DNA from 2 places in the Bradyrhizobium sp. SEMIA genome. Region 2 is predicted to be linked to the other one. Evidence: riboswitches for the same ligand, from Rfam matches in the RefSeq annotation. Region 2 holds a riboswitch; the other holds the start of a gene.

Region 1 (3,408 bases), 3.8 Mb from region 2:
CCGTCGTCATCGTCGCGTTCGGCTCGTCGTCGACCGCGGGATTTGGTGCGAGCTCCCCGGAGTTCAACTATCCGAACCGTCTCGCCGCGCAGCTGCGCCGGCAATATCCGACCGCGGACATCACCGTCGTCAATGCCGGCGTCGGCGGCGAGGACGCGCCCGAGATGATGAAGCGCCTCCAGAAGGAGGTGATCGACGTGCATCCGGATCTGGTGATCTGGCAGGTCGGCACCAACGCCGTGCTGCGCAACCTCGATCCCGGCGACACCGCCAAGATGGTCGAGGACGGCATCGCCCGCATCCAGGCCGCCGGCGGCGCCGACATCGTGCTGGTCGATCCGCAATATTCGCCGGCCGTCAACCAGCGCAAGGAGAGCGCCGGCAAGATGGTGAAGCTGCTCGGCAAGGTCGCCGAGCTCCGTCACGTCGGCATTTTCCCGCGCTTCGAGGTGATGCGCGACTGGCACGAGAACCAATCGATTCCGGTCGAGAGTTTCGTGATCGCCGACGGCCTGCACATGAACGATTGGGGCTACGCCTGCTTCGCCCAGCTGCTCGGCGACGATATCATCCGCTCAGTCGGCCAGATCAAGATCGGCGTGAACGTGCCCGCTGACGTGCGGACGTATCGGCCGATGTAGAAGCGAATAGGGAATGGCGAGTAGCGAATAGAGATCTATTCGCCACTCACTATTCGCCATTCGCCCGTCACGCCTTCTCCAGCGCCGCCGTCAGATCCTCGATCAGATCGTCCGCATGCTCGAGGCCTGCGGAGAAACGGATGAATCCCTCGCTGATGCCGAGCGCGGCACGGTCTTCCGGCTTCAGGCGCTGATGCGTCGTGGTCGCCGGATGCGTGACGAGGCTCTTGGCATCGCCGAGATTGTTCGAGATCTTCGCAAGCTTGAGCTCGTTGAGCACGCGGAACGCCGCCGCCTTGCCGCCCTTGACCTCGAAGCCGACCAGCGTCGAGCCGCCGCGCATCTGCTTCTTCACCAGCGCCGCCTGCGGATGATCGGCGCGACCGGGATAGACCAGCCGCGAAATCTTCGGATGGCTCGCCAGTGCCTCTGCGATCCGCGCAGCCGTATCGGTCTGCGCGCGCACGCGCACGCCGAGCGTCTCAAGGCCCTTCAGGAGAACCCACGCGTTGAACGGCGAGATCGACGGGCCGGTCTGGCGCATGAAATTGTGGATGTGCTCGGCGATGAAGGCTTCCGACGACAGGATGATGCCGCCAAGGCAGCGGCCCTGGCCGTCGATGTGCTTGGTCGCGGAGTAGACGACGACGTCGGCGCCCAGCGCGAGCGGGCTCTGCCAGATCGGCGTCGCGAACACGTTGTCGACGACGAGCCGCGCGCCGCCCTTGTGCGCGATCTCGGCGATGCCGGGAATGTCGAGCACGTCTAACGTCGGGTTGGTCGGACTCTCCAGGAAGAACGTCTTGGTGTTGGGCCTTACGGCCCGCTGCCACTCGTCGAGATTGGCTCCGTCGACCAGCGTGGTCTCGATGCCGTAGCGCGGCAAGAGGTCCTGGATGACGTAGAGACACGAGCCGAACAGGGCGCGGGAGGCCACCACGTGATCGCCGGCCTTCAGCGGCGCCAGGATCGCCGTGGTCACCGCGGCCATGCCGGTTGCCGCCGAGCGGGCGGCTTCGGCGCCTTCGAGCTCGATCATGCGGCGCTCGAACATCGCGATCGTCGGGTTGGAGTAGCGCGAATAGATGAAGCCGGGGTCCTCGCCCTTGAACCGCGCCTCGCACTCCTCGGCGCTGTTGTAGACGTAGCCTTGCGTCAAAAACAGCGCCTCCGACGTCTCGCCATATTGCGAGCGCAGGGTGCCGGAATGGACCAGGCGGGTTTCGGGACGGTAGTTGGCAGGCGACTTCGACATAGGACCCTCCGATATGACCGCCTCGTCGAAAACGGTCACAAAAAAACCGGCCTGGATATCTCCACGGGCCGGGATCACAGAGGTCCCCGGCCTGTTTAGCGACTTATTTAACGTGGCTGCAAGCCGGCCGGCTCAAATCACCACGGGATAAGTGATGCTCATATTCCGCAATGCCCTTTCCGTCAAGGCGTCCATCGGATAGCCGTAAAAGGCTAGTATTTCCGGCATGTCCGGATGCGTTTGCCCCCTGATGAGGACCCCCGGTTGAGCTTTACGGTTGCCGCCGACGCCAATGGTATCCTGCCCGACCGCATGATCGCGGCGATGGCGGAAGCAGGCCTCATCCTGCCCGAATACGATTTCGTCGAAAGCCAGATCCAGCCGGCAAGCCTCGATCTGCGCCTCGGGGACATCGCCTATCGCGTCCGCGCCAGCTTCCTGCCAGGCCCCGGCGCCACCGTCGCCGAGCGCATCGACGAATTGAAGCTGCATGAGTTCAGCCTCGCCGACGGTGCGGTGCTGGAGACCAACTGCGTCTACATCGTGCCGCTGCTCGAGAGCCTGGCGCTGCCGCCGGAGATCGTCGCGGCCGCGAACCCCAAGAGCTCGACCGGCCGGCTCGACGTCTTCACCCGCGTCATCGCTGACGGCACCCGCCGCTTCGACATGATCGGCGCCGGCTATCACGGCCCGCTTTATGCCGAGATCAGCCCGAAGACGTTTCCGGTGCTGGTGCGCGAGGGCTCGCGTCTGTCGCAGGTGCGCTTCCGCACTGGTGACGCCATCCTCAATGCCGACGAGCTCGACGGCTTGCATGCTGCCGAGCGCCTCGTCGACATCGACAATGCCGATCTCTCCGGCGGCGTCGCCGTCTCGGTCGATCTCTCTGGCGAGAAGGCCAACGGCTTCGTCGGCTATCGTGCCAAGCGCCACACCGGCGTCGTCGATGTCGATCGCCGCGCCGGCTATGCGGTGGAAGATTTCTGGGAGCCGATCTCGGCCCGTCCTGATGGTAGCCTGATCCTCGACCCCGGCGAGTTCTATATCCTCGCCTCCAAGGAAGCGGTGCAGGTGCCGCCGGATTACGCCGCGGAGATGGTGCCGTTCGATCCGCTGGTCGGCGAATTCCGCGTACACTATGCCGGCTTTTTCGATCCCGGCTTCGGCTATGCCGGCGCTGGGGGGCAGGGCGCACGCGCCGTGCTGGAAGTGCGCTCGCGCGAGGTGCCGTTCATCCTCGAGCACGGCCAGATCGTCGGCCGTCTCGTCTATGAAAAGATGCTCGCGCGTCCCGACGCGATGTACGGCCAGCGCATCGGTTCCAACTACCAGGCGCAAGGCCTCAAACTATCGAAGCATTTTCGGGTGTAGCAGCACACTCCGCTGTCATGCCCCGGCTTGACCGGGGCATCCAGTACGCCGCGGCCTCTCGATTTGATCACGTCCGCTTCGGAGTACTGGATCGCCCGATCAAGTCGGGCGATGACACCGAATGTGTGGCAGGATGCGCAA
Region 2 (3,408 bases):
GCCGTCGGTCGGGAAGTGGATCAGCACGAAATTGGCGACGCTCGGCGTCACCTTCAGTCCGAGCTTGCCGATCTCATCGGTGAGCCAGTTGCGCCAGGTCTCGGTGAACTGTTTCGACATCGCCTGGTGTGCGGTGTCTTCAATGGCCGCGACCGCGGCGTACATCGCCGGCGTCGACACGTTGAAGGGCCCGCGGATGCGGTTGACGGCGTCGATGATGTGCTCGGGGCCGAACATCCAGCCGATGCGCAGCGCGGCGAGGCCGTGGATCTTGGAGAAGGTGTGCGTCACCACCGTGTTCTCGGTGGTGGCGACCAGCTCGATCCCCATCTCGTAATCGTTGCGTGAAACGTAGTCGGAATAGGCGGCATCCAGCACCAGCAGCACGTGCGACGGCAGGCCGGCGCGCAGGCGCTTGACCTCGTCGAACGGCACATAGGTGCCGGTCGGATTGTTGGGATTGGCGAGCCAGACCAGCTTCGTCTTCGGCGTCACCGCCTTGAGGATGGCGTCGACGTTGCAGGTGAGGTTGGTCTCCTGTGCGATGACGTTCTTGGCGCCAACCGCCATGGTCGCGATCGGGTAGACCAGGAAGCCGTGGGTGGTCGAGATCGCCTCGTCGCCCTGGCTGAGATAGGTGTGGGCAAGCAGGTTGAGGATCTCGTCCGAACCGGCGCCGCAGATGATGCGGTTCGGATCGAGCCCGAACGAGCGGCCGATCGCTTCGCGCAGCACCCGCGAGGTGCCTTCCGGATAATCCTCCAGATGATCCGCCACGCGCTTGAAGGCCTCGATCGCCTTCGGTGATGGTCCGAACGGCGTCTCGTTGGCCGAGAGCTTGAACACCTTGCGGCCCGGCTCCGGCACCGGGCTCTTGCCGGGCGTGTAGGGCGCAATATCGAGAATGCCGGGATTCGGCACGGGGCGGGACATCTTCAACTCCGAAAGTGGCTGGGCGCGAGACTTACGATTTCGACCCGGTCGGGGTCACCGTATAGCGCGTTGCGTGGCTGCCGACGAGGGCCGTGGAGCGCACCGAGGCCCCTGCTTCGATCAGGGCAGCCTTGATCTTGTCGATGCTGGTTGCGCTCGTGACCGACACCAGCAGCGCGGCTCCGTCAAAGGCGGTATCGGGCACCGCCACGATCTCGGCGAGCGGCGACAGGGTCCGCGCGACCTCGGCGTTCCACCCCGAGACACGCACGCTGAAGGTCTCGACCTCCGTCACCAGCGCGCTGTCGGCGACGCGCGAGACCGCGAACACCGGCAGTGCCGCCGGATGATCGGCGCGCTCGACGAAAGGCAGCCGCGCGATGATCTTCGGCGCGCCTTCCGCTTCCAGCTCCAGCCACCACGGCGTGCGGCTCGACGTCGCCGAGACCAGTGCCAGGTCGCCCTTGGATTTCGCCACCGCCTCGACCGCAGCCTGTGCGCTGAAATGCGCGACGTAAGGCACGGTGAAGCCGAAATGGAATCGCGCGGAATCGCGCATCGCCGGCTCGCTTACGGAGATGTCGGCATGCACCGAGAACGGCGCCTGCACGTAGGTGAACGTCGAGATGATCACGCGCCAGATGCTCTCGACCGTGTCGAGCGGCAGGATGCCGCGATGGCGCTGCACGAGGTCGCGCATCATCGCGGCTTCGCGCGCAGGCCGGAACGCGGAGCCGACCTCCTGGGTCTGCTTCACCTGGATCAGGCGGTCGATGATGTCGCCGCGTTGCATCAGCAGGCGATGCATGTCCGCGTCGATCGCGTCGATCTCCTTGCGCAATTCCTGGAGCGATGGTGGCGCGGGCGGACGTTGGGACATATCTGCCGGATGCTGTTCTGCGAAGTGCCGTTGAGAGGCGTTCCAATGCGGATCGGGCAGGCCAATGGGCTAGCCGGATTCCGTTGCGGTCGATGTCCTGATTAGGCAGTCAGGGCGGCGAAAGCAAAGAGAAATGACGACCTTTTCGGCCGGCGTTTCAAGGACGATTTTGGTTAATCCGGGCCGCGACTTGACGAAAACCGCCCAAGACAGTAGATTTTGCCTGTTCCGTGGTCATTTGAGCCGGCCGGCTTGCAGCCACGTTAAAAAACTCGCTAAACAGGCCGGGGACGCTTCCGATCCCGGCCGAACCTATCGTTCAGGCCGGGTTTTTCATGGCCTGATGCAAGTAGCGGTCTGAAGTCCGATCGCAAACGAGGTCGATGATCAGATGGGTAGCGTCAAGTCGATTCCGAGTCCTGCGATCAGCGCCGATGAGCGCTCGCACGAGGTCGATCACCCGAGTTCGCAGGTCGCGCGTTTCGGCGCAGATCAGCCGCTGCGGCTCGATTGCGGCGTCGATCTGGCTCCGTTTCAGATCGCCTACCAGACCTATGGCGAGCTCAATGCCGATCGCTCCAACGCCGTTCTGATCTGCCATGCGCTGACCGGCGACCAGCACGTCGCCAATCTGCACCCCGTCACCGGCAAGCCCGGCTGGTGGGACACGCTGGTCGGCCGGGCCGCCCCATCGATCCCAGCCGTTACTTCATCATCTGCTCCAACGTGATTGGCGGCTGCATGGGCTCCACGGGGCCGGCCTCGATCAATCCCGCCACCGGCAAGGTGTGGGGGCTCGATTTTCCGGTCATCACCATTCCGGACATGGTGCGCGCGCAGGCGATGCTGATCGACCGGCTCGGCATCGACACGCTCTTCGCGGTGGTCGGCGGCTCGATGGGCGGCATGCAGGTGCTGCAATGGACCGCGGCCTATCCTGACCGCGTGTTCTCCGCGCTCGCGATCGCCTGCTCGACGCGGCACTCGGCGCAGAACATCGCCTTCCACGAGCTTGGCCGCCAGGCCGTGATGGCGGATCCCGACTGGCACAATGGCGGCTATGCCGATCGCAGTCTTCATCCGCATCGCGGCCTCGCGGTCGCGCGCATGGCCGCGCACATCACTTATCTGTCAGACGCGGCTCTGCACCGGAAATTCGGCCGGCGCATGCAGGACCGCGAGCTGCCGACCTTCTCGTTCGACGCCGACTTCCAGGTCGAGTCCTATCTGCGCTACCAGGGCTCCTCGTTCGTCGAGCGCTTCGACGCCAACTCCTATCTCTATCTCACCCGCGCGATGGACTATTTCGACATCGCCGCCGATCACGGCGGCGTGCTGGCGAAGGCGTTCGCGGGAATCCAGACCCGCTTCTGCGTGGTCTCCTTCACCAGCGACTGGCTGTTCCCGACCTCGGAATCGCGCGCGCTGGTGCATGCGCTGAACGCGTCGAGCGCGCGGGTGTCGTTCGCCGAGATCGAGACCGACCGCGGCCACGACGCCTTCCTGCTCGACGTTCCCGAATTCTTCGACATCTCCCGCGCCTTCCTGCAATCGGCAGGCAAGGCCCGCGGGCTCACGGGCAAGGACAGCTAGCG

What was found. A riboswitch is a leader RNA that binds a small molecule or an ion and turns the genes downstream of it on or off. The one in region 2 is predicted to bind S-adenosylmethionine.
Region 1: linked by a shared signal. The riboswitch ahead of FOM02_RS42695 (O-succinylhomoserine sulfhydrylase) and the one ahead of metX (homoserine O-acetyltransferase MetX) in region 2 are both predicted to bind S-adenosylmethionine.

What each region holds. Positions count from the first base shown of each region.
Region 1 covers NZ_CP046601.1:8,919,290-8,922,697, reverse strand. Annotated here, with positions in the region: partial or broken gene FOM02_RS42700 (SGNH/GDSL hydrolase family protein) at 1-641, shown strand, start outside; gene FOM02_RS42695 (O-succinylhomoserine sulfhydrylase) at 709-1,896, opposite strand; SAM riboswitch at 1,971-2,050, opposite strand; gene FOM02_RS42690 (2'-deoxycytidine 5'-triphosphate deaminase) at 2,131-3,267, shown strand.
Region 2 covers NZ_CP046601.1:3,051,469-3,054,876, forward strand. Annotated here, with positions in the region: gene hisC (histidinol-phosphate transaminase) at 1-933, opposite strand, end outside; gene FOM02_RS14990 (chorismate mutase) at 965-1,813, opposite strand; SAM riboswitch at 2,034-2,113, shown strand; partial or broken gene metX (homoserine O-acetyltransferase MetX) at 2,205-3,406, shown strand.